2 linked regions of the Chroococcidiopsis sp. TS-821 genome follow. The protein of the gene in region 2 binds, or shares a complex with, the protein of the main gene of each other region. Links are inferred from orthologs where the notes say so. Each region holds a gene or a part of one and is shown on either strand. Other genes may lie near its edges.

The links.
Region 1: the proteins of accC (region 2) and accD are in contact, whole or in part, in a solved structure (PDB 8UXZ), measured with the Escherichia coli proteins. The link is inferred for Chroococcidiopsis sp. TS-821 from one-to-one orthologs.

Annotation. Positions count from the first base shown.
Region 1 is NZ_MVDI01000013.1:20,755-31,073, forward strand. What follows is about bases 1-2,913. They hold accD (acetyl-CoA carboxylase, carboxyltransferase subunit beta), read left to right. Parts: upstream 1-953; coding sequence 954-1,874; downstream 1,875-2,913. Other genes in these bases: B1A85_RS21215 (A24 family peptidase), read left to right, coding at 1-490; B1A85_RS21220 (putative signal transducing protein), read left to right, coding at 551-781; B1A85_RS21230 (translation initiation factor IF-2), read left to right, coding at 2,073-2,270; psbV (photosystem II cytochrome c-550), read left to right, coding at 2,428-2,913. In the rest of the region: more of psbV, read left to right, coding at 2,914-2,919; photosystem II cytochrome PsbV2, read left to right, coding at 3,078-3,572; petE (plastocyanin), read left to right, coding at 3,706-4,125; B1A85_RS21250 (rhomboid family intramembrane serine protease), read left to right, coding at 4,491-5,204; B1A85_RS21255 (rhomboid family intramembrane serine protease), read left to right, coding at 5,443-6,135; B1A85_RS21260 (hypothetical protein), read left to right, coding at 6,220-8,406; B1A85_RS21265 (Rab family GTPase), read left to right, coding at 8,477-9,457; B1A85_RS21270 (hypothetical protein), read left to right, coding at 9,557-10,319.
Region 2 is NZ_MVDI01000001.1:270,713-287,718, forward strand. The notes cover bases 7,401-10,258. They hold accC (acetyl-CoA carboxylase biotin carboxylase subunit), read left to right. Parts: upstream 7,401-8,080; coding sequence 8,081-9,436; downstream 9,437-10,258. Other genes in these bases: ffh (signal recognition particle protein), read left to right, coding at 7,401-7,813; B1A85_RS01325 (YggT family protein), read right to left, coding at 9,542-9,835; psbX (photosystem II reaction center X protein), read left to right, coding at 10,157-10,258. Also shown: B1A85_RS01275 (hypothetical protein), read right to left, coding at 1-106; B1A85_RS01280 (amino acid ABC transporter substrate-binding protein), read left to right, coding at 724-1,788; B1A85_RS01285 (amino acid ABC transporter permease), read left to right, coding at 1,957-3,156; B1A85_RS01295 (amino acid ABC transporter permease), read left to right, coding at 3,422-4,627; B1A85_RS01300 (amino acid ABC transporter ATP-binding protein), read left to right, coding at 4,686-5,468; B1A85_RS01305 (hypothetical protein), read right to left, coding at 5,725-5,928; more of ffh, read left to right, coding at 6,356-7,400; more of psbX, read left to right, coding at 10,259-10,276; B1A85_RS01335 (Ycf66 family protein), read left to right, coding at 10,493-11,404; B1A85_RS01340 (TolB family protein), read left to right, coding at 11,573-12,154; B1A85_RS01345 (TolB family protein), read left to right, coding at 12,382-12,891; B1A85_RS01350 (succinate dehydrogenase/fumarate reductase iron-sulfur subunit), read right to left, coding at 12,981-13,976; B1A85_RS01355 (AbrB family transcriptional regulator), read left to right, coding at 14,720-15,133; B1A85_RS01360 (CPBP family intramembrane glutamic endopeptidase), read left to right, coding at 15,278-16,084; precorrin-6y C5,15-methyltransferase (decarboxylating) subunit CbiE, read right to left, coding at 16,121-17,006. UniProt on the Escherichia coli protein: This protein is a component of the acetyl coenzyme A carboxylase complex; first, biotin carboxylase catalyzes the carboxylation of the carrier protein and then the transcarboxylase transfers the carboxyl group to form malonyl-CoA.

The sequences.
Region 1 (10,319 bases), on a different replicon or contig from region 2:
CAGTTGGCTATTGGCATTATCACTGATCGACCTTGATACAATGACGCTACCAGATCGCTTGACAAAATCAGGATTAGTTGTCGGTTTGCTCTTTGGCGTCATCGCCAGTTTAATCGTACAAGCCCCTGTCGAGGGGGTCGCGTATCAGTTCATGTCGCGTGTCGTTGGCGCAGTGTTAGGAATCTGGATGTTTGATGCGATCGCGCTATTCGGTTCGCTAGCACTAGGACAAGCAGCAATGGGCGCAGGAGATGCTAAATTAGCTGCAATGTTGGGCGCATGGTTAGGGTGGAAATATCTCTTGTTAGCGGGGTTTCTAGCGTGTGCTATTGGCGCATTTATAGGTGGCGGGGCGATCGCCTTAGGTATCCTCTCTAGACGGCAGAAAATGCCTTTTGGTCCCTTTCTCGCGCTAGGTGCAGTCATTGCCCTCTTCAGTGGCGATGCGATTCTCGCTGCCTATTTCCGGTTAATCTTTCCGGCAATTTAATTTATTCTCCTCTGCGTCCTGTACTCTCTCCGACTGCCTCAGTTCTGCTAAAATCTCTGTGTGTCATGGATCACGCTAAGAACCACAAGCAGGCGCTGGGAAGCTGAGTTAATGTGTCAATTGTTAACGGCGCACGATATTCCTGCGCGGGTAGTTGACTTGGGAATAGCGTCATATTTTGGCAGCGGTAGCCCAGCTGCGTTACAAGTCCACGCTCAAGATCGATGGGCAGCGCTACTTTTACTCAGCCCGATTGAAGCCGAGGACGATGATACATCGTCTAGCGAATAGTTGGAATACCAAGATTTTTGGGGTTAGGCAATTATCTGAGTTTTCACCCTCTGCCTTCTTGCTTCCTACCCCTCGCCACACCATCCAAAACTAAAAATTATAGGAGTTTATTTCCAAGCGGCTCCTGACTTGATTAATATAAATATTGCTACTCAAAATATGGCAAAGTTTAATGTCTCTGTTTGATTGGTTTGCAAATCGGCGAAAGTCTGGTCCTATTAGCCAGGAACGCCAAGAGCGTGACATTGCTGATGGGTTGTGGAGTAAATGTGCGGCTTGTGGAGTTTTGGCGTATACCAAAGACCTGCGAGCTAATCAAATGGTCTGCCCAGAGTGTGGACATCACGTACGGGTAGATAGCAACGAACGCATCCGACAATTGATCGACGCGAATACCTGGCAACCACTCGATGAGTCGATCGGCCCAACCGATCCGCTACAATTTCGCGATCGCAAAGCGTATAGCGATCGCCTCCGCGAAACGCAGGAAAAAACTGGGTTAGTCGATGCTGTCCAAACAGGTTTCGGGCAACTCGATAAATTGCCTGTCGCTTTGGCAGTGATGGACTTCCGATTTATGGGCGGTAGTATGGGTTCGGTTGTCGGCGAAAAAATTACGCGCTTAATCGAACGCGCCACCCAAAAGCGCTATCCCGTAATTATTGTTTGTGCATCGGGTGGAGCAAGAATGCAAGAGGGAATGCTCAGCCTCATGCAAATGGCAAAAATTTCCGCTGCCTTAGAATGCCATCGCGAAGCTCGACTTTTATACATTCCTGTTTTGACAAATCCAACAACCGGTGGAGTCACTGCCAGCTTTGCCATGTTGGGCGATATCATCATCGCCGAACCCAAAGCAACGATCGGATTTGCTGGTCGCCGCGTTATCGAACAAACGTTACGCGAAAAGTTACCAGAAGAGTTTCAAACTGCAGAAGATTTATTGCAGCACGGCTTTGTCGATGCGATCGTGCCGAGAACTCAACTGAAAAAAACGCTAGCACAGCTAATCGACCTGCACCAACCCGTCGCCCCTACGCATCACCAGATATTGCAACTAGAAGCAATTGCGTTAACGGCGAGAGAAGGATGAGTGGCTAGTGATGAGTGATGAGTTATGTTCGCGTAGCGTGCCAAAGGCATTTATTAAAAGAATCTTAATAACTCAACACGCCTCGGCTTCCCTGCTGGAAAAACTCAGATTCTTATCAAAAGTAAACAAATTGCTCAGTGACATGATATTGATATTAGAGCAGCTTAATCTCTAACAGTCACTTAACAATCATTCATTATGGGTTTTGCAGATGTGTCCATTGCAGAATTAGCAGCGGACTACAACCTCACAGTAGAAGAAGTGTTTTCTTTGTGCGAGCAACTGGGTATTGCTTACAAGTCGTCTAAGACTCGTCTGCCCTTAGAAGATGCCAAAGCAATTATCTCCCACATTAAGGAGAAAGAGACAGATTCTCAAACAGAGACTTCTACATGATATTGCGTCAGAACTTCCTTGTACGAGTGTCGCGTATCTTCAGGTGCAAAGCCCGTAACTGGCAAGCGCCATCACAACTCAAATGAAATGTGATGAGGAAGAGATTAAGCTATCGCTTATAAAGCTGTGTTGAGGTCGAAATTTTTAAGAGGAAACAATGTTTAAAAGATTGATCGGGCTTGCGGTGGCTACTATATTGCTGACATTTGGTGTCATTGTCGGCAAGGCAGCCGCAGTGGAACTAAGCGAAGCTGTGCGAACAGTACCGCTGAATGACCAAGGCGATACCATGGTGCTGAGCCTCAAACAAGTCCAAGAAGGGAAACGCTTATTTAACTTTGCTTGCGCGCAGTGTCACGTTGGAGGTGTCACTAAGACAAACCAAAACGTAGGGCTAGACCCCGAAACACTTGCTTTGGCAACCCCACCCCGCAATAATATTGAGGGACTTGTGGATTACATGCACAACCCCACTACCTATGACGGTGAAGAAGAAATTGCAGAGTTACACCCTAGCACCAAGAGTGCGGATATTTACCCAGCAATGCGGAATCTTACCGAGGATGACTTAGTGGCGATCGCAGGTCATATTCTGCTCCAGCCCAAAATTGTCGGCGATCGCTGGGGCGGCGGCAAGATTTACTACTAAACTCTTGTCAACAAGCGATTAGCTTTTAGCCATTAGCTAACCAAAGCAAAGCTAAGAGCTAATTGCTTTTCTGTTATTTAGATTAACTGCAATTTTTCTCACGAGTATCTCAATTTCTAGCCATTCACCCTACCGTAATCGCGTTTCAATTTAAATAAATGTTAAGTACAAGCTGCGTGCGCCGTGTAATTATAATTTGGTCTATCGTTGTCGTTCTATTCCTACAGATTACTTCTCCCGCTCTTGCTGCTGTTGACCCTTATCTCGCGCGCTATTTGCGTCTTACTGAACCAATTGCCTTAGAAGTTGACGAACAAGGCACTACCCGCGAGTTTTCCCTCGAAGAAATATCACAAGGCAAAGTACTTTTTGAGAACAACTGCCTAAACTGTCACGTAGGCGGCGCAACACTCCCAGATCCCCAAACCTCACTAGCACTGAATAAGCTAAAAGGAGCCAACCCTCCCAGAGATAATGTGAATAATCTTGTCGCCTTTCTCCGACAGCCAATGACCTACGATGGCTCGGAAGAAACATACTGGTGTCGCCAAGTACCTGAATCCTGGATGTCACAAGAGGAAATAGAAAGCTTAGCCGCGTTTGTTCTTACAGCAGCACAAAAGGCTAAAGGATGGGGTGCAGAAGAGTTCTAAGGCATTTTTGTGTCACATCCAGTGCGTTTTTTGATTTTTTATAAGAAAAAATGTATCTATGACAACTTGTCGTACTTGGTGTTTGTTTTTATTTAAAATTAAATAGCGACGATAAACCTCTTTGGAGAAAACTATGAAATTTATTGCTGCAACTTTGCGGCGCTTCGGTACAGTTGTATTAGCACTCGTACTCGTTGTCGGTAGCTTTGCGTTCTTTGCTCCTACAGCAGCGGCCGAAACTTACCAAGTTAAACTAGGTTCAGATAAAGGAATGTTAGTTTTCGATCCAGCAAAACTAACAATTAAACCTGGTGACACAATTGAATGGATAAACAACAAAGTACCTCCCCATAACGTTGTCTTCGATGCAGCCAAGAATCCCACTAAGAGTGCAGATTTAGCAAAAAGTCTGTCTCACAAGCAGTTGCTCATGACACCAGGTCAACAAGTTAAAACCACCTTCCCAGAAGATGCACCTGCAGGCGATTACACCTACTACTGCGAACCCCACCGCGGTGCTGGTATGATTGGCACCATCACTGTTGAAGGCTAATCGTGCTACTTGCGAGTTGCGTGGTATAAATTAATTTCGCACGAGATAACTTCATATCAATGCCTCAAGAGCCACAACATCAACTCTTGGGGCATTTTGATTGTTGAATAGCATAGAGTGGCTCTTCTCCCAGTTTTGGGCTACCGCGTACGTATCCCCTAAATACACCCTAGTGCGCCTTTGGCAGTATTATCCCGTGGTAGCAACTGGCGTGGATTTAAGAGGCTGAAGTTGGTATAGTTACTCAGCAATAACACTCTTTCAATACACTTTCACACCAACTCGTTGCTAAATCCATCCACTAGTTAGAAGATATAAAGTTAAAAATTGGTTATTGTGGTTGCCAGTTTCGCACAACAAAACGCATGGTTCCTATTCGAGATAATAATCCCACGTCAATTACGCCTTACGTTACCTACGGGCTAATTGCGGCTAACGTTCTAGCCTTCTTATATGAAGCAAGTCTATCACCACAGCAACTTGATGCCTTTTTCCATTTAGCGGCAATTGTCCCGCGCGAACTATCTGCTAGCTTTGCCGGAATTCCCGTAAATCAACCTGTACCAGAGTGGGCGACTTTAATCACATCGCAATTCCTCCACGGTGGGCTTTTGCATCTAGGAGGAAATATGCTGTTTTTGTGGATTTTTGGCAATAATGTCGAAGACCGTTTGGGACATTTTAAGTTTTTGTTCTTCTACCTAACTTGCGGCGTTTTAGCAGGCTTAGCGCAGTGGTTCTTCTCGCAAGGTTCGTCAATTCCTTCGTTGGGTGCAAGTGGCGCGATCGCAGGCGTGATGGGTGCATACATTATTCGCTTCCCCACGGCTGAGGTGTTAACGCTCATTCCCTTAGGATTTTACTTTCCGGCAGTGCGACTTCCCGCGTTTTACTTTCTCGGTTTTTGGTTTCTCCAGCAAGCTGCGTATGGCTTTGCGAGCTTAGAAGCTCGTACTAATATTGGTATGGAAAGCGGTGGAATTGCCTACTGGGCGCACGCTGGTGGTTTCGTCTTCGGTGCGATTTTAGGTCCACTCTTAGGCTTATTTAAAGACGATTCGCAGCAAGAATATCTCTAAGCACAGAATGTAAAGGGAAAACACTTTCCTTTTACTTCTGCATCAAATGGGGCAAAAAATATAGATTTAAAACTTAGCCTTTATTACCGTTCATTTCAAGAAAAAACACGCTGGTAACTGCTTAAAGATTGCATGCCAGCAATAAAGGATTTAGCTTTTAGCTATCATGAATAATTAGTGGTGGTAAAGCAGCAGACGATACATTAGCATTTGTATTTGATGAATAGGAAGCAAATCTGTGGTACCACTGCGAGATAATAACCCAACATCGATCACTCCCTATGTAACCTATGCGCTAGTTGGCGCAAATATATTCATTTTCTTATATCAAGCTACGCTGTCACCGCAAGAACTACAAGCATTTTTCAATCGCGCAGCAGTTGTACCGTGTCAACTCTCATCAACCTGTCCTGTTCCTGTCGATCAGGGCATTCCCGAATGGTTGACGCTCATTACATCGCAATTTTTGCACGGCGGTCTGCTGCATTTAGGCGGCAATATGCTCTTTTTGTGGGTGTTTGGTAACAATATTGAAGATCGTTTAGGTCATATCAAATATCTGATTTTCTACCTCAGTTGTGGTGTTTTAGCGGCATTAGCACAGTGGTTTTTTTCCCAAAATTCTACGACTCCGATGGTAGGTGCGAGTGGCGCGATCGCTGGAGTCATGGGCGCATACATTCTCCGCTATCCTAAAGCTCAAGTATTAACTCTCGTTCCTATCGGGTTTTTCATCACAACATTCCGCATTCCGGCGTATTTCTTTTTAGGATTTTGGTTCGTTCAGCAAGCATTCTACGGTATAGCAAGCTTACCTGCACGCACTAACATAGGAATGGAAGGCGGCGGTGTTGCCTACTGGGCGCACGCTGGTGGTTTCGTATTTGGCGCAATTTTAGGTCCGATGTTGGGTTTAATGCGGCGCGATTAGGTAAAGGGGTAAGGGATGTGCCTTACCCTGCTAACCATTCACGACAGGAAATCCTTTGCAATTGCCTTCAGATAATACGAGCAAATGAACGCAAATCGCACACAGCAAATTGCCAGCATTGTCGAAAAACGCCGTCCTTTGGCAGATAAAATTGCAACAACAGCAGCAAATTTAGCAACGCTTTCGCAAGCACTACGAAATCTCGAAGCGCATCGCCAACACATTCTCGCGCAAGTAGATGATGAGAGTAGCTACGGACGGTTGCAAGAAATTGATTTAGCGTCAATACAGAATAACATTGCCATAGAATTGCGATCGCTAGCGCAACTTCAGCAACGTTTTGCGCGCAATACACTCAATATTGGCGTAGTAGGACGCGCCCGCCAAGGAAAAAGTCGATTCCTGCAAAGTTTAACAGGATTGACCGCCGCTGAGATTCCGGATGGCGATCGCCAACATTGTACAGGAGTACGCAGTACAATTCATCACAATCCGAGTAGCGATATTTACGGAGAAGTGTGGTTTCATTCAGAGCGCTCGTTTTTGGAGGAAGTCATCGCGCCTTATTACGAACAGCTACGTTTAGGCGCAAAACCAATTACACTTACAGAGTTTACAAGTAAACCGCTACCACCATTACCGCGCGAACTACCTGGATATGCTGAACCAGGGGCAATGTACGAACATTTAGGCAGGTATCACGCCAATATCGACAAATACCGTCACTTACTGCGATCGCCTTCGCCGCGTAAAATACCCAGAGAAGAAATTCGCGAATACGTCGCGCAAGATACAACCGATGGTCAGCGCGTGTTTTTCAACTATCTTGCAGTTCGGGAAGTGAAAATCGTCTGTAGCTTTCCGCACGCAGATGTTGGACAAATTGCCTTAGTTGATATGCCAGGATTAGGCGATACTGGCGTTGGCGATGCAGAAAGACTTGTCAAAACCTTAGGAAACGATGTCGATGTGGTATTGTTTGTACGGATGCCAAAATCCTCCGGTGACTACTGGGCGGATGTTGATGTCCGGTTGTATGATACTGCACGCGCGGCATTAGTTGACTTACCACTCGAATTGTGGTCGTTTATGGTGCTAAATCGCACCGCTGCTGACTCGAAAAACGGCGATAACTTCAACAACTGCAAAGACTTAGCCGACACATTAGCCGAAAAACACATCAAAGTAGTCGATTGTGCGATCGCAAATTGTGCCGATCCTGCGGCGGCAAACCAAGTTTTAGACCAAATTCTCGACTATCTGGCAACGCATATTACAACTTTAGATGAGAAGTATGCGACCTCTTGCCAAGAGCGATTACTGCAACTTCAGAATACAGTAAATATAGAGCTAGAAAAAGCCAACAAAGCTTTAGCCCTAGCAGTCGGTGAGAATTGGTTTCCTTTATTCGTCGAATTGTTTGAGCAATTATGGAATGAACTAACAAGTGGTTTAGAAGCACTGCTACGACATCTCAAAGCACAACGCAACGAACAAAATAGCGATTTTAAACAACAAGTCGCCACCGCAATTGCTGCGTGTCGTCAGGATACCGGAATTCCGAGTATCGAGCAAATTGAAAAACGACGCGATCGCACCGGTGGTTATCCGAATGCTTACTACCAGTATATGCACGAAATTCGCGCGCATCTATCGCAGCATTTTTTAGCTTTGGATGTTGGTTTACAGCGATCGCTAACGCGAGTAAAGTCACAAGTTGCTGATGTGTTAATCCATCAAGCGCGGTTAGGCGGTATAACTTCGGCAACAGGTGTGGAATTTTTACAAGAAATTGCGCAGCAACTACCCGATACTTTACCAACGTTGAAACTGGGATTTGAAATCTTAGCAGAGTTTGAGATTTCCTATCGCGGGTTGATTCAACATCGAATTCGCAAGCATTTGGATGGATTAACACCCGATGAAACAACGTTGCAACTTTCTAAATCGCCTTCGGCAAAAGAAATTTTATCTAACCTAAAAACACTTCATGCAGAAGCGGTGTATGGCTGCGAGACGGCGTTAGAAGACTTACTCAGCGAACCTAGTTTAGCAGCGTTTGCAATCGTGGAAGAGTTTGTCGATCGCATTCTTCGCGCAGAAGGGGCAAAATCAGAATGGCGGATCTTTTTAGAAGAAGCAAGGGCGGAAGTTTGGCAAGCGGAGTTTATGGCTTTAGGCGATCGCACGCGACTGCGACGGGAATGGTTTGATGCGATCGCGCGCGCTACGGCGGCGAATCAATCGAATGCGATGCAGTTTTTGGGTTAGATTCGGGGCGGATAGAGGGCACGATGTTGCGATTATTGGGTGTAGGTATATAGAGGAAAGATGAGGGTTGATGCACGAAATTAAAATTACGATGTTGGGTCCTAGTGGGGTGGGTAAGACGACTTTACTGACCGCAATTTATGAGCAATTCGAAAGTAATATTGGGAAAACGAATTTACAACTTACACCTGATGAAGAGAGTTCGGCGATTCTACAAGAAAGGTTAGTGGAACTAAAAACTTTACTCGACGATTTTGAAGCAACTGGGGGAATTCAAGGAACCGAAGGCGAACCGGAAGAGTTGCGATCGTTTATCTTTGGTTTAGGGCAAAAAGGTCAAAAACCTTCTTTACAATTACATTTTCAAGATTATCCTGGTGGCTATCATGCAGCAAAAGCCACACCAGAAAAAAGACAATTTGTCAAGAGTTTACTGACTGATTGTGTCGCGGTTCTCATTGCAATTGATGCACCAGCATTGATGGAACAAAACGGTAAATGGCATGAATTTATTAATCGTCCACAGCAAATGACAGATTTATTCAAAACAGCGTATCAAGATTTAGATTCACCGCGATTAGTCATCTTTGCGCCCGTAAAATGTGAAAAATATCTCCAAAGCGAAGCGTCCGCTAAAGAACTTTTGCAACGCGTCAGAGAAGGATATAGCAAACTTATCGACTTATTTAACTCAGCCAATCTACTTCCTAAAGTTGCTGCGGTGGTGACTCCGGTACAAACAGTCGGTAGCGTCGTTTTTTCCAGAATTGATACAAACAATAGTACACCACATTTTCGCTTTCGTAAAATTAGCCACGACGCCGTGTATAATCCACAAAATAGCGAACAACCACTAAGATACTTATTGCGGTTTATCTTAAAGTTGCATATCGACACGCGATCGCGTAGTTGGGGAATATTTAGTTTCCTCCGCGATTGGCTAGGAAGAGACTATCATCTCAAGCAAGCCGTTAGTCAATTTGCCAGTGAGTGTAAAACAAACAATGGCTTCGCCTTACTTCAAGGAGAAGACTTATTAAAAATTAGCTAAAACCTCCAAAATCTCTCCCTATCTCTTATCCTTTGTGTCTTTGTGGTTCGTTGGTTCGTTTCAACAAGATTACTATTTACACATTAAATATTATGAACTATGAATATCTACATCCAAAGTCGCGGTGTTCCTCCAGACGATGATTATTGCTGGCAACCCGAAGTACCAAATATTCTCAAAAAAAATCGTATCAATGACTTAATTCAAAGCGAATCACCGTCAGTAATTTTAGCGCGGTTTGATAGCACACTCCTCCTACTCATCACCAGCTTAGAATCAAGCGAAAGAAAAGATTTTCAAGGACGTACAATCCGAAATTCTGTGGCTTGGGTAGGAGAAGATACAGAAGCAAATGAAAAAAAACTACGCGCGATCGCAGCGTGTGCTTTACGCGATGAACTGCGAGAAAATTTAAGAGCAGAAATTGACAATGCCGTAACTTTTGGTAGTAACAACGGTTTTCAAGTCAACTTCGATGCCTTAAGTCATTTAGCAATTGAAGAAGTTATTAGCGTACGCAACTTTCCCGCCAATTTAGATAAAAAACTTGGCAAAAATTCAAAACAGCAACGCGACGAACTTGCTTACGAACTCGAACAACACAATTTACCAAAAGAAAATGCGCCCTTACTTGTTGTCACAGGTATTAAATCCGAATCAACTTTAATGGCAGCCGGAGTGTGGCGGGGGTTATCTAATCTCGTACAAACAGGAGGATGGAAAGACCCTTATAAAAAAAGTTCCACGTCCGAAAAAACAATTACGAGCAGTCACTCGAAAAATCAGAAAAACAATCACTTAGTTTTACTCATTTTATTACTCGCAGGCATCGCGATCGCAATTCTACTTTTATTTGTCATTG
Region 2 (17,006 bases):
CTAATTCCCACCGATAGACCGTATGCACAAACTTAGCAATATCAAAAGCCCGCCAACTGTAACCACATTGGTTAAAATCAAATAGCGCTGGTTGAATGAAAGTCACCAATGCAAACTCTGTAAGTTGATGGTGTTTGAGATAACGCTAATTCAATTAACTCTGTTTTGATTTGAGTGCTTAAGTTGAAAAGATAATCAATATCACTTCTACGGTGCGGAAATAACGCAGCGATCGCATCGATTGACCAATATATAAAGATACTCGCAATTGAGTTCAGGACGGCTAACTTAATTGCGGCTAGGGTTCGCCACCCATAACGGCAAACGTGCAAAATGTAGTGTCAACTTTGTTCAGCTTCGACTAAATAAGTATCATTAAGACCGCGTTTATACAGCTTACACTTTTGTGGTTTCGCTGGAGGATAATGGCATAATATCTTTTCAATTAAAGCTTCTCCTGAAAGAAGCGAATGTATAACAGCAATTCGATCGCTCGTGCTCAACTATTAGCAATCAGCTATTAGTCTATTTTACTTTAGTACTATTTAGTTAATAAAAATCACAAACTGTATCAGTAGCTGCATTTATCGTGTATATCAAATTATAAGATTAAACCGCAGTTAAGGTTATCGATTCGGCAAGATTAACTTTATATAAAAAATTCCGGTTTAGCCTGATTTTAAAAGTGTAGATAACAACGAAAGGAAATACGGGAAGAAAAATATGCTTAAGTGGAGTTCCCTGCTGTTGAGTGCAGCACTGCTGGCGGCTCCGTTATCGGGTTGTAGCCTGTTTTTATATCCCAGATTATCAGCCCAAGAAGGTGGCACAGCATCAGGGGCGGTATTGAATCGAGTCAAAACCCGTGGCAGGTTATCGTGTGGCGTCAGTGGGAATTTACCAGGATTTAGCTATGTGACTCAACAAGGCGAATATAACGGGTTAGATGTTGATATTTGTCGGGCGATCGCCGCAGCGATGTTTGACGACCCGCAAGCAGTAGATTTTCGCAACCTCAACGCTAAAGAGCGATTCACAGCCCTACAAGCAGGCGAAATCGATATCCTCAGCCGCAACACCACCTGGACAATTAGCCGCGATACATCCATCGGGTTAGAGTTTGCACCTACCGTGTTTTATGACGGTCAAGGCATGATGGTCAAACAAAATAGCGGCATTAAAGATTTAAAAGGCTTGCAAGGCAGATCCATTTGCGTCCAAACAGGAACCAGTACCGAACAAAATCTTGCTGACCAAATGCGTAAGTTAGGAGTTAAGTATACACCGATCGTCTTTGAAGACGATAAAGCAACATTCGCCGCATATCAACAAGGACGCTGTGAAGGAGTCACGAGCGATCGCTCGCAATTAGTCGCGCAACGCAGTGCCCTACCAAACCCTGACGAACACGTCCTCTTGGATATCGTTATGTCCAAAGAACCACTCGCACCCGCAGTGAGAAACAACGATCCGCAATGGTACGACACCGTAAAGTGGGTCATCTTTGGATTAATCGAAGCAGAAGAACTCGGAATTACGTCACAAAACATCGATTCTTTTGCAAATAGCGAAGATCCAGTCGTACGACGCTTACTCGGAACCGAAGGCGATTTAGGGCAAGGGTTAGGACTAACAAATGATTTCATAGCGCGGGCAATTCGCGAAGTTGGTAACTACGGCGAAATCTATAACCGCAACCTTGGTCCTCAAACACGCCTTAATCTCCCACGCGGTCAAAATGAGTTGTGGACTGAAGGTGGACTACATTATGCACCTCCCTTCCGGTAAAAGAAGCAAGGGAGCAGGGGAGCAGAGGAGCCTGCTCCGTGCGGGAGTTTCCCCCGTTGAGGCAACTGGCGTGGGCAGAGGAGAATAAATAATGACAAATGAGGGTTAACTCAAAACTTATCACTTACCACTAGCCACTAACTACTAATCAATCTTCAAAGCAAATTAATGACAACACAGCGTCCACGGGTTACGCGCAATGCACCCAAGTTTCAGGATTTACTCAGAGATACCCGATTTTGGCGAGTCGCTGGACAAGTTATTGCTGTATTGCTGTTTTTGTTGTTGGTGATTCTGGTCATCGATAACGTCATCTACAACTTGCGAGCATTAGGCATTCAGCTAGGATTTGGGTTTCTTGGTTCGCAAGCTTCCTTCGACATTGGTGAAACGCTCATTTCCTACAATCCGGCAGATAGTTACGGTCGAGCGATTTTAGTTGGACTGGTTAACTCGCTACGCGTCATTGCAGTAGGACTTGTTTTAGCAACAATTCTAGGTTTAGTTGCCGGAATTGCCCGATTATCAAATAACTGGTTAGTGCGGCAATTAGCACTAGTGTACGTTGAAACGATTCGCAATATACCGCTACTTTTACAACTATTCTTTTGGTACTTTGCGTTTTTCTTGCAATTACCAAATGTTGCTAATCGCATTACGCTTCCAGGTCCAACTTTTTTATCCAGTCGCGGACTATATTTACCCTGGATACAAGGAAGTGCGGGCGCGGGAGTATGGTTATTGTTACTCGCGTTAGGGATTGTGGGAGCGATCGCGCTTTGGCAGTGGCGAACGCGAGTTATGCAAGAACAGGGCGTTCCTGGCAATCAATTCTGGTGGGCTTTAACACCAATCGTTGCGGCGATCGCGCTTGCGTACATTATCAACGGTGCAATTCCCTTCAGTATTACATTGCCCCAACTAGTAGGAACTGAGCAAATTGAAGGCGGACTGCGCTTATCGCCCGAATTCGGAACTTTGCTTTTGGGACTTGTGGTTTATACCGGAAGTTTCATCGCCGAAATCGTCCGCGCCGGAATTCAAGCCGTTCCGCAAGGACAGTGGGAAGCCGCACGCGCTTTAGGACTCAAACCAGGAAGAGTGATGCAAAGTGTTGTTTTACCCCAAGCTTTGCGCGTAATTGTCCCGCCATTGACAAGTCAATACCTTAACCTGGCGAAAAACTCTAGTTTAGCGATCGCGATCGGTTTTCCTGATGTTTATTTTGTTGCGTCAACAACGTTTAACCAAACAGGACGTGCAGTAGAAGTCATGTTTCTGATCATGATTACCTACCTCACAATTAGTTTAATCATTTCACTGGCGATGAACTTGTTTAACCGCACCGTGCAATTTAAAGAACGATAACGCGCTAAAAGTGTTCGCGCTCATAATTAGCAAGCATTATTAAAACACTTTCTTCTACTTCACTCAACGAGAGTTACAAAGAAATTCTCCCCTGCTTCCTCTGCTCCCCTGCTTCCTCTGCACCTCTGCACCTCTGCACCTCTGCTCCCCTGCTTCCTCTGCTCCCCTGCTCCCCTGCTTCCTCTGCTCCCCTGCTTCCTCTGCTCCCCTGCTTCCTCTGCACCTCTGCACCTCTGCTCCCCTTCTTCCTCCAACCCCTCACCCTATGCAAACAGAACTACCTCCTCCTATTGCCCCTCCTATAAGTCGCGCTTCCTCGCCTTGGGAATGGATGCGTGTCAATTTATTTAGTACTTGGTACAACGTCATTCTGACGATTGTGTGTACCGTCGTCATTGTTGTCGGAGTTAGTAATTTATTGCGCTGGGTATTTGATATCGCCCAGTGGAATGTCGTTGCCACTAATTTACAGTTGTTCTTTGTCGGTAGATTTCCTCCCGAACTTTATTGGCGTGTTTGGCTATCGCTGGGAGTCCTTGCAGGTTTAGCCGGAATCGCTTGGGGTTTTAGTCGCAAAGATGCACGATGGTTCAGTCGTTCTACGTTGATTGCTTTGGGTATTATCTTCGCTGCTGTCATCTTGCTACCACTGCCTTTATCATCGCGGTTGTGGTTACTGGCGATCGCACTTGTAGCAACAGTTGGCTATACAATCGGGCGGCAATTACCAGCTAATTTTAGTGGTTGGTTTCCCGTCGCGTGGGGCGTTGCGTTTCTCGTTGTCTGGTGGTTAATCAAAGGTGGTTTAGGGTTAGCACCTACCCCAACAACGGTTTGGTCAGGACTACTATTAACATTACTTACTGCAACAACAAGTATCATTCTTTCATTTCCTTTAGGAGTGTTACTCGCCCTTGGAAGGCAAAGTCCGCTTCCGGTTGTACGCGGTTTATCAACTCTCTATATTGAAGTCATCCGAGGCTTACCATTAATCGGCATTTTGTTTTTGGCGCAAGTGATGCTACCTTTGTTTCTCCCGCCTTGGTTCCGCGATTTAGACCGAGTACTACGCGCGATCGCCGGACTTGTCTTATTCAGTGCTGCGTATCTCGCTGAAAACGTTCGTGGTGGTTTGCAAGCCGTTCCACGCGGACAAGCCGAAGCTGCTAAAGCTTTAGGACTCAGCGCACCTCTAACAGTGTCCTTAATCGTGTTACCCCAAGCCCTAAAAGCCGTGATTCCCGCAATTGTTGGTCAGTTCATCAGCTTATTTAAAGATACTTCGCTCCTTGCACTCTTTGGCTTACTCGAACTTACTGGAATCGCCCGTTCGATCTTGGCACAACCAGAATTTATCGGACGCTACGCCGAAGTTTACTTATTCATCGGTTTAATCTACTGGATCTTCTGCTATGGAATGTCGCAAGCTAGCCGCAATCTCGAACGCAAGTTGAATGTTGGTCAGCGGTAGCAGCAATTCCAATTACCTATTACCTATGACCTAACACCATCTAAGGAAAAACAAAACAATGACGCAGCAGACTATTACAACACAAACAGATTCTTCTTCGCCACAAAAACCTGCAATTATCGCTCAGAATGTCCATAAGTGGTACGCCAGCAACAAATTTCACGTTCTACGCGGTGTCAGTCTTAATGTTCACCGAGGTGAAGTTGTTGTCGTTATGGGTCCATCTGGTTCAGGAAAATCAACGTTTATTCGCACGTTCAATGCTTTAGAAGAATACCAACAAGGCAGAATTGAAATTGATGGCATTGAACTATCCCACGACTTACGCAACATCGATGCAATTCGTAAAGAAGTCGGGATGGTGTTTCAACAATTCAATTTGTTTCCCCATCTTACGGTACTCAATAACGTCACTTTAGCCCCGATTTGGGTACGCCGCTGGCCAAAAAAAAGAGCCGAAGAAGTTGCGATGCAGCTACTCGAAAGAGTTGGAATCTTAGGACAAGCGCATAAGTATCCTGGTCAACTTTCTGGCGGTCAACAACAACGAGTCGCAATCGCCCGCGCTTTGGCAATGCAACCAAAAATTATGCTCTTTGACGAACCAACATCCGCCCTCGATCCAGAAATGGTAAGAGAAGTATTAGATGTGATGCGATCGCTGGCACGTTCGGGAATGACGATGGTGGTCGTTACTCACGAAGTTGGTTTTGCCCGCGAAGTTGCCGATCGCATCGTCTTGATGGATAGCGGTGTTATTGTCGAAGAAGCTACACCCCAAGAATTCTTCCAAAATCCGAAAGAAGAACGCACGCGCAAGTTTTTATCTCAGATTTTGTAATTAAGCATTTATTCATCAACAATAAAAAATGGGCATTTCTTCAACGATTGAAGAAAGCCCAAATGTAAAGATGAATAACTCTTCGGTAATTTTGCCTTGCCAGAGTTGAAGATAATTTGCTGCAAGGCAAACGGTGATTAATATATTTAGTTTATTTTTCTATTGCTCGCTCGACTAAGAAGTAAAATTCTCAAGCAATTAAATGAGTTAGTTGCGTTGAATAGTTTGAGATTGTCGCAAAATTTGGTATTAATCTTTAGCTCATCGTCGCTGAACTGCGGTCGTATGTGTTGCGGAAGCTGGGATTTACTTTACCTTGAATGTCTTGAATATAGTCAAGATATTCGGCTCCGTCTAGACCCATCTCAGATGCGGCACGATTCAGCATCGCTTGCTGACGATTTCTGATGAGGTGATGATGACGCATCATTAAGGCACGGGCTTGATCTTGAGTAGACATACTGGCTTCCTCTTTAAATAATTTGTTTGCGTTTTTGCTTTACAATTTTACTATATCAGATAATTCTGTAGCTAAAAATACAAAATACCCTACTTTAACAAAAATTTACAATTTTCCTGCAAGTTTGAAGATGCGATCGCAACAAACCGGCTTTGTATGACTGACTCCTTCTAAGCTTCCGACGAAGTGCATACACCACTACTAAGGCACGCAGAAGCCGCTGAATTGAGGAGATGGCAGCAAAGTCAAGATTTGGACATTGATGCAGATGCAGAAGCAAGCGACAAAAAAGCTTACTGAAAGCAGTTCTCTAGTCTTGGCAATGCTCGCTAATAGCTTTAGTGATAGCTAAGCATTTAACGTAGTAAGTAGACAAGCAAATTAGCTGACACAATACTTTTTATAGACGAACGGATTTTGACGAATTATGTTTGATGCACTTGCTGACCGTTTAGAGTCTGCCTGGAAAAAACTGCGGGGTCAAGACAAAATTACCCAGTCCAACATTCAAGATGCGCTGCGAGAAGTACGTCGCGCACTGTTGGAAGCAGACGTTAATTTACAGGTAGTCAAAGACTTTATTGCTGAAGTCGAATCTCATGCACAAGGTGCTGAGGTGATTGCAGGAGTACGACCCGATCAGCAGTTCATCAAAATTGTATATGAGGAACTTGTGCAAGTCATGGGGGAAACGAACGTTCCCCTAGCACAAGCAGATCAGCCACCAACAATTGTCCTGATGGCTGGTTTACAGGGAACTGGAAAAACGACGGCGACAGCTAAATTAGCATTACACCTACGCAAGTTAGATCGCAGTTGCATGATGGTAGCTACCGACGTTTATCGTCCTGCGGCGATTGACCAGTTAGTGACGCTAGGTAAGCAAATAGAAGTACCCGTGTTTGAAATGGGAAGTGATGCTAACCCTGTGGAAATTGCACGTCAAGGCGTCGAACGCGCAAAAGCCGAAGGAGTAGACACCGTCATTATTGATACAGCTGGTCGCTTACAAATTGACCAAGACATGATGGCAGAGTTAGCCCAAATTAAAGAAACGGTGCAACCCCATGAAGTTCTACTTGTTGTAGACGCCATGACAGGGCAAGAAGCGGCGAATTTGACGCGAACCTTCCACGAGCAAATTGGAATTACAGGGGCAATTCTGACGAAACTGGACGGCGATAGTCGAGGTGGCGCAGCGCTATCAGTACGTCGGATTTCTGGTCAACCGATTAAGTTTGTTGGTGTTGGAGAAAAAGTAGAAGCACTTCAACCGTTCTACCCCGATCGCATGGCGTCGCGAATTCTGGGAATGGGAGATGTCTTGACGCTGGTTGAAAAAGCGCAGGAGGAAATCGATCTTGCAGATGCTGCCAAGATGCAAGAAAAAATTATGGCAGCAAAATTTGACTTTACCGACTTCCTCAAGCAGATGCGGCTGCTGAAAAATATGGGTTCGCTGGGCGGCATCATGAAGCTGATTCCAGGCATGAATAAGTTATCGGAAGATCAACTCAAGCAAGGCGAAACACAGCTAAAGCGCGCCGAAGCAATGATTAATTCAATGACCGCGCAAGAACGCCGCGATCCCGATCTACTCGCCAGTTCTCCAAGTCGCAGAAAACGGATTGCCAATGGTTCGGGTTACAAAGAAGCCGATGTGAGTAAGTTAGTGGGCGATTTTCAGAAAATGCGATCGCTGATGCAACAAATGACGCAAGGCGGGTTCCCTGGAATGCCTGGAATGTTCGGTGGCGGTATGGGTAATCCTCTCGCTGCCGCTGGTAATCGTCCCTCAGCCCCTGGCTGGCGCGGCTACAGTGGCGGTGGTACAGCCAAGAAGAAGAAAAAGGAAAAGAAGAAAAAAGGGTTTGGAACTCTTTAGGGGTGAGTTATAAAACGTTCTGCAATTCAAAACTGTTAATGCGGATGGCGAGACTCGAACTCGCAAGGCGTAAGCCACACGCCCCTCAAACGTGCGTGTCTACCAGTTCCACCACATCCGCTTGCGACTAATTATAGATAGTAGCAGATTACGCGCAATTTCGTTGCAGATTTACTGTATGCTGAAGCTACGCGATCGCACTGCCGCTATAAAGAAGTTCTAGGAGTTAGCGAGAGCAATTATTCTAGCTGTTGGTGTTGCTGGCAAATGCACTTTTCTAAAATACTCATCGCCAATCGGGGAGAAATTGCCCTGCGGATCATCCGTGCTTGTGAAGAAATGGGAATTGCGACCGTTGCGGTTCATTCGACCGTCGATCGCGATTCCCTCCACGTCCAACTAGCAGATGAGGCGGTATGCATCGGCGAGGCTCCGAGTAGCAAAAGTTATCTCAATATTCCCCGCATTATCGCCGCAGCTTTAACGCGCAATGCGACGGCGATTCACCCTGGGTACGGATTTTTAGCCGAAAATGCCCGATTTGCAGAGATTTGTGCGGATCATCAAATTACATTTATTGGTCCCTCACCCGAAGCAATTCGCGCTATGGGCGATAAATCAACAGCGAAAGAAACGATGATTCGCGCCGGCGTACCGATTGTCCCTGGTAGCGATGGATTACTCAAAGACGAACTCGAAGCAAGTGCGATCGCGCGTCAAATTGGCTATCCGGTAATCGTCAAAGCAACAGCAGGGGGAGGCGGACGTGGCATGCGTCTTGTCCGCGACGACAGTGAAATCACTAAACTCTTTTTAGCCGCTCAAGGCGAAGCAGAAGCTGCTTTTGGTAATCCTGGCTTATACCTGGAAAAATTTATCGAACGTCCGCGTCATATCGAATTTCAAATTCTCGCAGATAGCTACGGCAACGTCATTCACCTTGGCGAACGCGATTGTTCGATTCAACGCCGTCACCAAAAATTATTAGAAGAAGCACCTAGCCCCGCACTCACTCCTGAACTCCGCGAAAAAATGGGAGAAGCTGCAGTTAAAGCTGCGAAGTCAATTGATTATGTGGGTGCGGGAACGGTGGAATTTCTCCTTGCTCCCAACGGCGAATTTTATTTCATGGAAATGAATACGCGGATTCAAGTCGAGCATCCAGTTACCGAAATGATTACTGGACTGGACTTGGTGGCTGAGCAAATTCGCATCGCCCAAGGGGAAAAACTGCAGTTGACTCAAGACCAAGTTGTTCTGCGCGGTCACGCGATCGAATGTCGCATTAATGCTGAAGACCCCGACCATGACTTTCGCCCGTCTCCAGGTCGGATCAGCGGCTACTTACCGCCAGGTGGTCCCGGCGTGCGCATGGATTCCCACGTTTACACCGATTATCAAATTCCTCCCTACTACGACTCCTTAATTGCCAAATTAATCGTTTGGGGACCAGATCGTGCCAGCGCGATCAGACGAATGAAACGTGCTTTACGCGAATGTGCTCTAACTGGTTTGCCCACAACAATTAACTTCCATCAAAGAATCCTAGAAACACCAGAATTTTTACAAGGTGACGTTTATACGAACTTTGTCGAACATGTCATGTTCTCGCGGGGAAATTAGAGGTCAAGGGTCAGGATTTCTAGCGCAGAGTTGAGTCAGGAAAATTCTTTCCAAAAATCAAAACTCACGCCTAGCCACTATTCACTCGCGCCTCATCCCTCTTTATCAGTGCAAACGCGTTGCCATTGTGAGTAATCCTTGTTGACCTAACAGTAGCTCGCGCAGTAAGCTGACAATCCCTAGCCAAATCACAGGAGTAATATCGACTCCGCCGATTGGTGGTACTAACTTACGCAAAGGCGCTAAAAAGGGTTCAGTGGTTACAGCAATGACGTTAAAAGGAAAGCGTTTGAGATCGACTTGTGGATACCACGTCAGAACGATGCGAAAGAGAAATAACAAGATCATCAGTCCCAATATAGAACCAAGAATCCAATTCGTTAGAGTAACAGCGCTCATATTGGTTTAACGGCGAAACGACTCAGAAATTGACTGCTAGGGTGCAAAAGTATCTAACTATGAAAGAAGTACTCAATCAAGAATGACCAAGAATGACATACTTTATTTTAAATTTTGTAAATATTTTGTATTTTAACTAAAAAAGGCTTACTGGCGGCGCGTAGAAAAATCGCAGTTAATACAACTATTTCCACTGCAGCTCATTCTTACTTGTCAAGGCAGTGCGTTAATCTAAGACATAAAACAGTATGCGATGAACTTCTCAATGGTGTAACAGAAGATTAAAATTAAGATCGAAGTGTGCAAAAAGGTTGCGAATCTATGACACCGTCGTTAATGAATTTCTTTTATAGTTTGCTGGCTGGACTTTTAATTGTTGTTATTCCAGCAACAGTAGGTTTGATTTTTATTAGTCAAAAGGATAAAATCCAGCGTTCATAATAGATTTAAGGGAGTCGCAATGACTCCCCACAAATTCAGTAACGCGTGCTGTAGTTGTGTCATAGATGTGTAGCGAGTAGAAGCGAGTAGATAAGTTGCATAGAAGCACAGATTTAATTAATATCGATTGGCAGTATGCAACAAAAACAATGCCCAGATCCCTATGGTGATTTTTGGCTGGACTCGTTAGGATAAGACATACTTGAGAGAATAGAAATGGTTAACTTTGGACTAAATTCAGCGAGTATCCTGGGCATCGTCTTAGCTGTAGCTGGTGCAGGTCTATATTTTCTGCGCTCAGTGCGTCCAGAGCTATCGCGAGACCACGACATTTTTTTCGCGGCTGTCGGGCTATTGTGCGGTTTTATTCTTTTATTTCAAGGCTGGCGATTAGACCCAATTTTGCAATTTGGTCAATTATTACTCACGGGTTCAGCAATCTTCTTTGCGGTTGAAAGTGTCCGATTGCGGGGTGTTGCAACTGAACAAGCAAAACGCAACACGCGAATTGTGGATGAAGAAAGACCAGTTAGCCCCGTTTATGAGTATCAAGCCGAGTTAGACGAGCTTGAGCCACTTTACGAAGAACGCCCTACAATTAATCCCAGAAGAAGAATTCAGGGCACAAAAGAAACGCGCCCAGCAAGAACTACCGAATATGAAGACGAACTCCGGCGTAATTCTACCGATGATTACGATGACGAGCCTCGGCGTCGGTACTCGAATCGCGCTAGTAGTTCTGAGCGCTTAGCACCTGCAGATAGACCAACAAAGCGTCGTCGTTCTCCTCGTCCGACAAGTCCAACAAGCCGTTCAAGCGTTGAGCGCCCAGAAGTTGATGAGTGGGGATATCCCAAATCAGATAGTAGCTGGGATGATGTCGGTAGCAGCAGCACGAGTAGACCCTCACGTCCTACAAGAAGTAGTGACTCTTCGTGGGAAGACAAGGATAGCTCGAATACAGTAGCTCGACCGACGACCAGAAAACGCCGTCCTGCGCCTGCGCAAGGTACGTCTCGAAGAAGAGAGGACGATATTGAAGCAACGCCAACCGATTATGTAGATTACAAGCCCGTTGATGCCTCAGATAGTGACTTTGATAATCCAGTCAGGTTTGACGAACCTTAGAAATTTATAGGTCAAACTCAAGTCATAGGGCTATACTTATCAATTAGCTATTAGCGCTAATGGTAGTTGCTAATTGATAGTGCTGCAAACAAGTATGGTCAAGTTGTCCCTGAAAAATAATAAAATTCTGAATGTCAACTTGGGTAGGGGCATTGCAGTAGACTTGAGGTGAGAAAATTTTTAGCAAAATGGGGACTTCGGCACTGGATTAATCTTTGTCTGGGTTCGGGGTTATTGCTTTTTGCGATCGCGTGTACTCCTCTCGATCGCCCCAGCATTCCCGCTAGTTTGAACAGCCGATATACTGACGAACAACCAGCATTGAGTGGCGATGGTCGCTACGTCGCTTTTGTTTCAAATCGTGATGGTAGTCGTCATCTCCTCTTATATGACTTACAAGCGCAGGTTTTGCTACCTTTACCAGGCTTACAAGACCGCCCTGAAGTTATTGCCGAAAGCCCCAGCATTAGCTATACAGGACGCTACATTGTCTGTATTATTAATGACCAAGGAAGACCGAGTTTAGTCCTCTACGATCGCGTAACTCAACAGCGACAATTTCTCAGCAGATGGTATCAAGGATGGATTCGCAATCCTAGCATTAGTCCTGATGGTCGCTACATCGCAGTTGAAAGTAGTATTAATGGTCAGTGGGATATCGAAGTCCTCGATCGAGGTTCTAGGATTGAGTTAGATATTCCTGATGGCGTTCCTATTGAGGAGCATAAATTACAGACGTCTTCCGACTAAAGTCAAGGTTACCTAAACAAATTGTACTTTTACATACTAAGCTAAGAGACCTGAGGGAGTAAGGCATACTTTGCTCGCAGTCGATGCAAGTAACTCTTGTGGTTCTCGTTGCGAATGCACGCGCAATCGCATTCAGGCTTGTCTTGCTGCAAACCCTAGTCAAGCACTTCTAAACCTTAGCTTTTTATCATTCATTTGTGAAACGCTTCGTTACTCTACTAGCAACCATCCTAGCGCTGACGTTAATTTTAATAGTATTGAGTAGTTATGGAAGCTCCGCCCGCTTGCTAAGCTTCCCCTCAGAGCCAAGTGGAAGAAGCCTGAATAGCCCTGCAGCTGAACTCACCCCGCGCGTCTCTGGAAGATACATCGTCTTTAGTTCAGATCGCTTCGGGCGTCAAGATATTTATTTATTTGACATGGTTAGCCGCAAATTAGTTGACTTACCAGGATTAAATTCGTTTGATGCGATCGCCTCAAGTCCTGCTATATCTGAAGATGGTCGGTACATTGTATTTGCTAGCAATCGTCAAGGAAAGTCTGGCATCTTTTTGTACGATCGCGAAACTCGCCAGTTAAGGAACTTGACAACTAACTTGCAAGCCGAAGTCCGTAACCCGACAATTAGCGCTGATGGCAATCGAATTGCCTTTGAATCCAGTGCTAACGGACAGTGGGATATTCTTATTTACGATCGCACCGGAAAACCAATTAATATCCCAACTGAGCCACAATAAAAAGAGATGGGAAGCACAGAAGCAGAGGAAGCATGAGAATGCATCTTTTCACTACCCCCTAGTCACTAGAGCCACTAACCACTACCTTCTCACTTCTCACCCCTCTTTTGCTGTACTGATTCAATCAGCGATCGCACTTCTTCGGTACCTGTCGATGGTTCAAAATGAAGTGGGAATTTACCGCGAATGAGCATTTTGAAACCAAGCGGTGTAATTCGTAATAAACCTTTGAGATCGCGAAAGTAATCGCCAACCACCTGAAGCACAAACTTCGGCTCGTTAATCCAGCCGCCTTGTTTTACCAGTTCAATTAATCCTTTGCGGTGACGAATCGGGATACTATCTGGTACTTCTTTGTTCGCTAAGATTTCTTGTTTGATTTTGCTAATTTGATCCAAAGGTGCAACATCCATCGGACACACACTATTGCAGTAAAAACAGCGCGTACAGCCCCATACACCTTGAGTACCAATATTATATTTTTCCAAGCGCGTTTCAGTTTGAGTATCGCGCGAATCTGCGACCATGCGGTAAGCTTTGGCAAGCGCGTGCGGACCGACGAAATCTGGATTAATTTCCCGCGCATTGCATTCGGAATAGCAGGCGCCACACATAATACAATTACCCGTTTGATCGAGGCGCGATCGCTCTTGTGGAGTTTGTAAAAATTCGCGTTCTGGTATTTTTCTAGCGCTCGTACTGATATAAGGTTCTACTGCCTCTAAGTGATTCCAAAAACTTGTCATATCTACCACTAGGTCTTTAATGACTGGCATATTTCCTAACGGCGCTAGAATAATTTCTGGAGTTGCTCCATGACGACCCTCAATACTTTGTAATCTTTGAATTTCACTTCCAACGTTTTCCTTACACGCTAAAGCAGAACGTCCGTTAATCCGCATTGCACAACTGCCACAAATCGTATTGCGACAATTTTTCCGAAATGCTAAACTTCCGTCTTGTTCCCATTTAATGCGATTTAGGCAATCCAAAATTGTATTACCTGGTTCAACTTCCAATTGGTATGTCTGGGCTTGGGGCGGAGAATTTTCTTTTTGTCGAATAACTTTAAAAATAACTTGCATCTTTACAAAGCCTTACAAATTTTTCTGCGTATCTCTAAAATTAACGAGCTTACCTAGCATTTACTTGCTAGGATTTCTGGCGTTTACTTGCGACACGCTGGTATTTAATGGGTAAATTGGGCGTTACTTCTAGTTTAAAACCAATCTTGGAACTCTAGTTAGCTCAGCCCTTCTACCTATCTAATAGTGTTTTGCTTTAAGGTTGAGATAAAGAGATGCATAGAGGTACGTACAGAAGGAGAAGGGAGAATTGTGATTCGTGATAACTATATTTTTCAGTTGGTATCACTAAGGTTAAGTGGTTGGTTTGTCATAATTTGTCAATGACAAACTGCAACGTTGCAAAAATATGTCTTAAGAATTATGTGTCTGGGCTTGACACAATATGCTCGCTAGGATTGAGTACCTTGCAGCTAAATCAGTAAACTGCTACCTGTTATTTGCCATACAGACGAAAAAAACCGAAGAAGAGCCATCTCAGTTTAAGCTTTTATCTCAGTAATCGATGGTTGCCTCACTGGCAGAATAAAAAATTTTAGGAATTGCAAAAAACTTTACTCATTACCTCAATGCTTTGTCACTAAAATAAAAATTGTATGCAAATATAATTAACAAAGGATAAGATGTAAATATTCCCAGATCATTTTGCCAAAAAGTAGAGAGAAGAGGATATATTTTTTATAATGTGATTGTTGTAAAAGACAACGAAACCAACTTGGAGAACGTAAGGATTTATAAGTGCGATGACTGAAACCGCAACTGCACCATTAACAGGAAAAGCATTACTGCAAAAGGTAAAAGAATTATCCGACTTACCAAGACGAGAAAGAGCAAAGCGCTGTGGTTATTACACAATAACCAAGAATAAACAGACTCGCGTTAATCTCACAGATTTTTATGATGCATTATTAGCAGCGAGGGGAATTCCCTTAAGTCCAGAAGGACCAAAAGATGGACGCGGTCGCGAACCAACGTATCGTGTTAGCGTTCACAAAAATGGTCAAATCGTCATAGGTGCAACTTACACTGAGGCGATGGGACTCAAACCAGGAGATGAATTTGAAATCAAGCTAGGATACAAGCACATTCACTTGATTCAACTAGATAGTGATAAAAGTGCTAGCCAGGATGAAGATGATGACGAAGATGAAGAATAATGTTTTTCAAAAAGAGTAAGGCTTATTCCTCAATACCCGAAACATGACTTTTAGCCTAACCTTTTTATTAATCTTCAATCAAAAAAATCTGGCAATTTAACAGCGGTTTTGAACGCTCACCTTAACTATACAGCGCATAGTTTGATGATAAATTTGGCAGCTACCCCAGGCTCATTACTACGAGTAATAGGCTTTTTAATTGCTTGGGCTGGGTGTTGGTTGCCAATAGCAATTCCGCTGTTTGTCGCGCGCGATCAGTCAAAGACATTAGCTGCGCAGAAACTTCCGTTATTAGCCTCGCTGTATCTAATTGCTCCAATTGTGCTTTGGAAAGTGAGCCAAATCACAAATAGAAATTTTTTAGATTATGGCGTAGTCTGGAATTTTGCAATTCTGCGATCTTTAGGTGAAGGTTTAGCGATCGCAGTCCTTAGCATCGCTATCTTGTTTGCAATTCAAACACTTTTGGGCTGGGTGAATTGGCAACAGATATCTCCAAAACAAATCATGAGTGTCGTGCTACCGACATTAGTTCTAGCGCTATGGGTAAGTGCTACCGAAGAATTAATTTTTCGGGGTTTTATGCTGACACAAATGCAGCAAGATTACCCATTGTGGCTCGCCGCAATTATTTCTAGCGGAATTTTTGCGGGACTACATCTTGTGTGGGAACAACGCGAAACTGTACCTCAACTCCCTGGATTGTGGTTGATGGGAATGGTGCTCGTGTTAGCGCGAGTCATTGATAATGGAAGTTTAGGCTTAGCGTGGGGATTGCACAGCGGTTGGGTGTGGGCGATCGCATCTATCGACACAACTCAAGTCCTCGCTTACACCCAAAAAGTTCCTGACTGGATAACAGGAAAACACAATAAACCCTTAGCGGGAATTCTCGGAATTATTTTATTAATGGCAACAGCAGGACTTTTATTGGTAATGGGTAACTGGTAATTGGTAATTGGAAATACCGCTTGCGCTATTCATAAGTTAGTTTTTAACTCTGACCTCTGCTACAGCACTCAAAATTGTCACAGGATTTAAGGGCGTAAACCGCGTTAAGTCCGCAATTGGTACAGATCGCGATAGCTGTACTTGCAACATTTGATAATGCCATTGTTGATGTTTGAGCCAATCTAAAGCGATCGCAAGATGTTCTACCGTTGCTAAAGCAAGGACAATAACACCATTGGGAGAAAGGCGCAAAGCTTCTAAAATTGCCACTAAATTACCGCCACTTCCACCAATAAAAACGCGGTCTGCGGTGGGAAGTTGCGATAAAACTTCTGGCGCACTACCGCGAATCGAAACAACATTCTTTACACCAAAGCGATCGCAATTTTGTTGAATTAATGTTGTCCCTGCTGCGGTTTTTTCGATGGCATAGATGCAAGATGTCGGAAATAAACGGGCGATTTCGATCGCAACAGAACCCGTACCCGCGCCGATATCCCAAACAATTTGTCCAGGTTGTAGCGCTAATTCTCCCAAAACTAACACGCGCACTTCGCGCTTGGTCATTAATCCTGGGCGATCGCTAAAACTCAAAAATACCCGATCGGGTAAACCAAACTGTGGTAGTGTTGCTAAATCCAAGTCTTGGGCATGATTTTGACGCAGTAAAACAACAACATTCAACGGTGCAAACGTTGTTGATGCAACTTGTGCGAGTGACCAAGATTGTACGCGTTGTTGCTGACTTCCTAAATTCTCGCAAACCCAAAACTGATAATCGCTTGGTAAATCCAACGCTTGAATTAAACGCGCGATCGCACTCGGAGTATTTGTGTTATCCGTCAAAACAGCAATCTTCTCAGCGCCTTGCTGCAACGCTTGAATTAATTCTGCTAACGAACGTCCGTGAACGCTAATGATT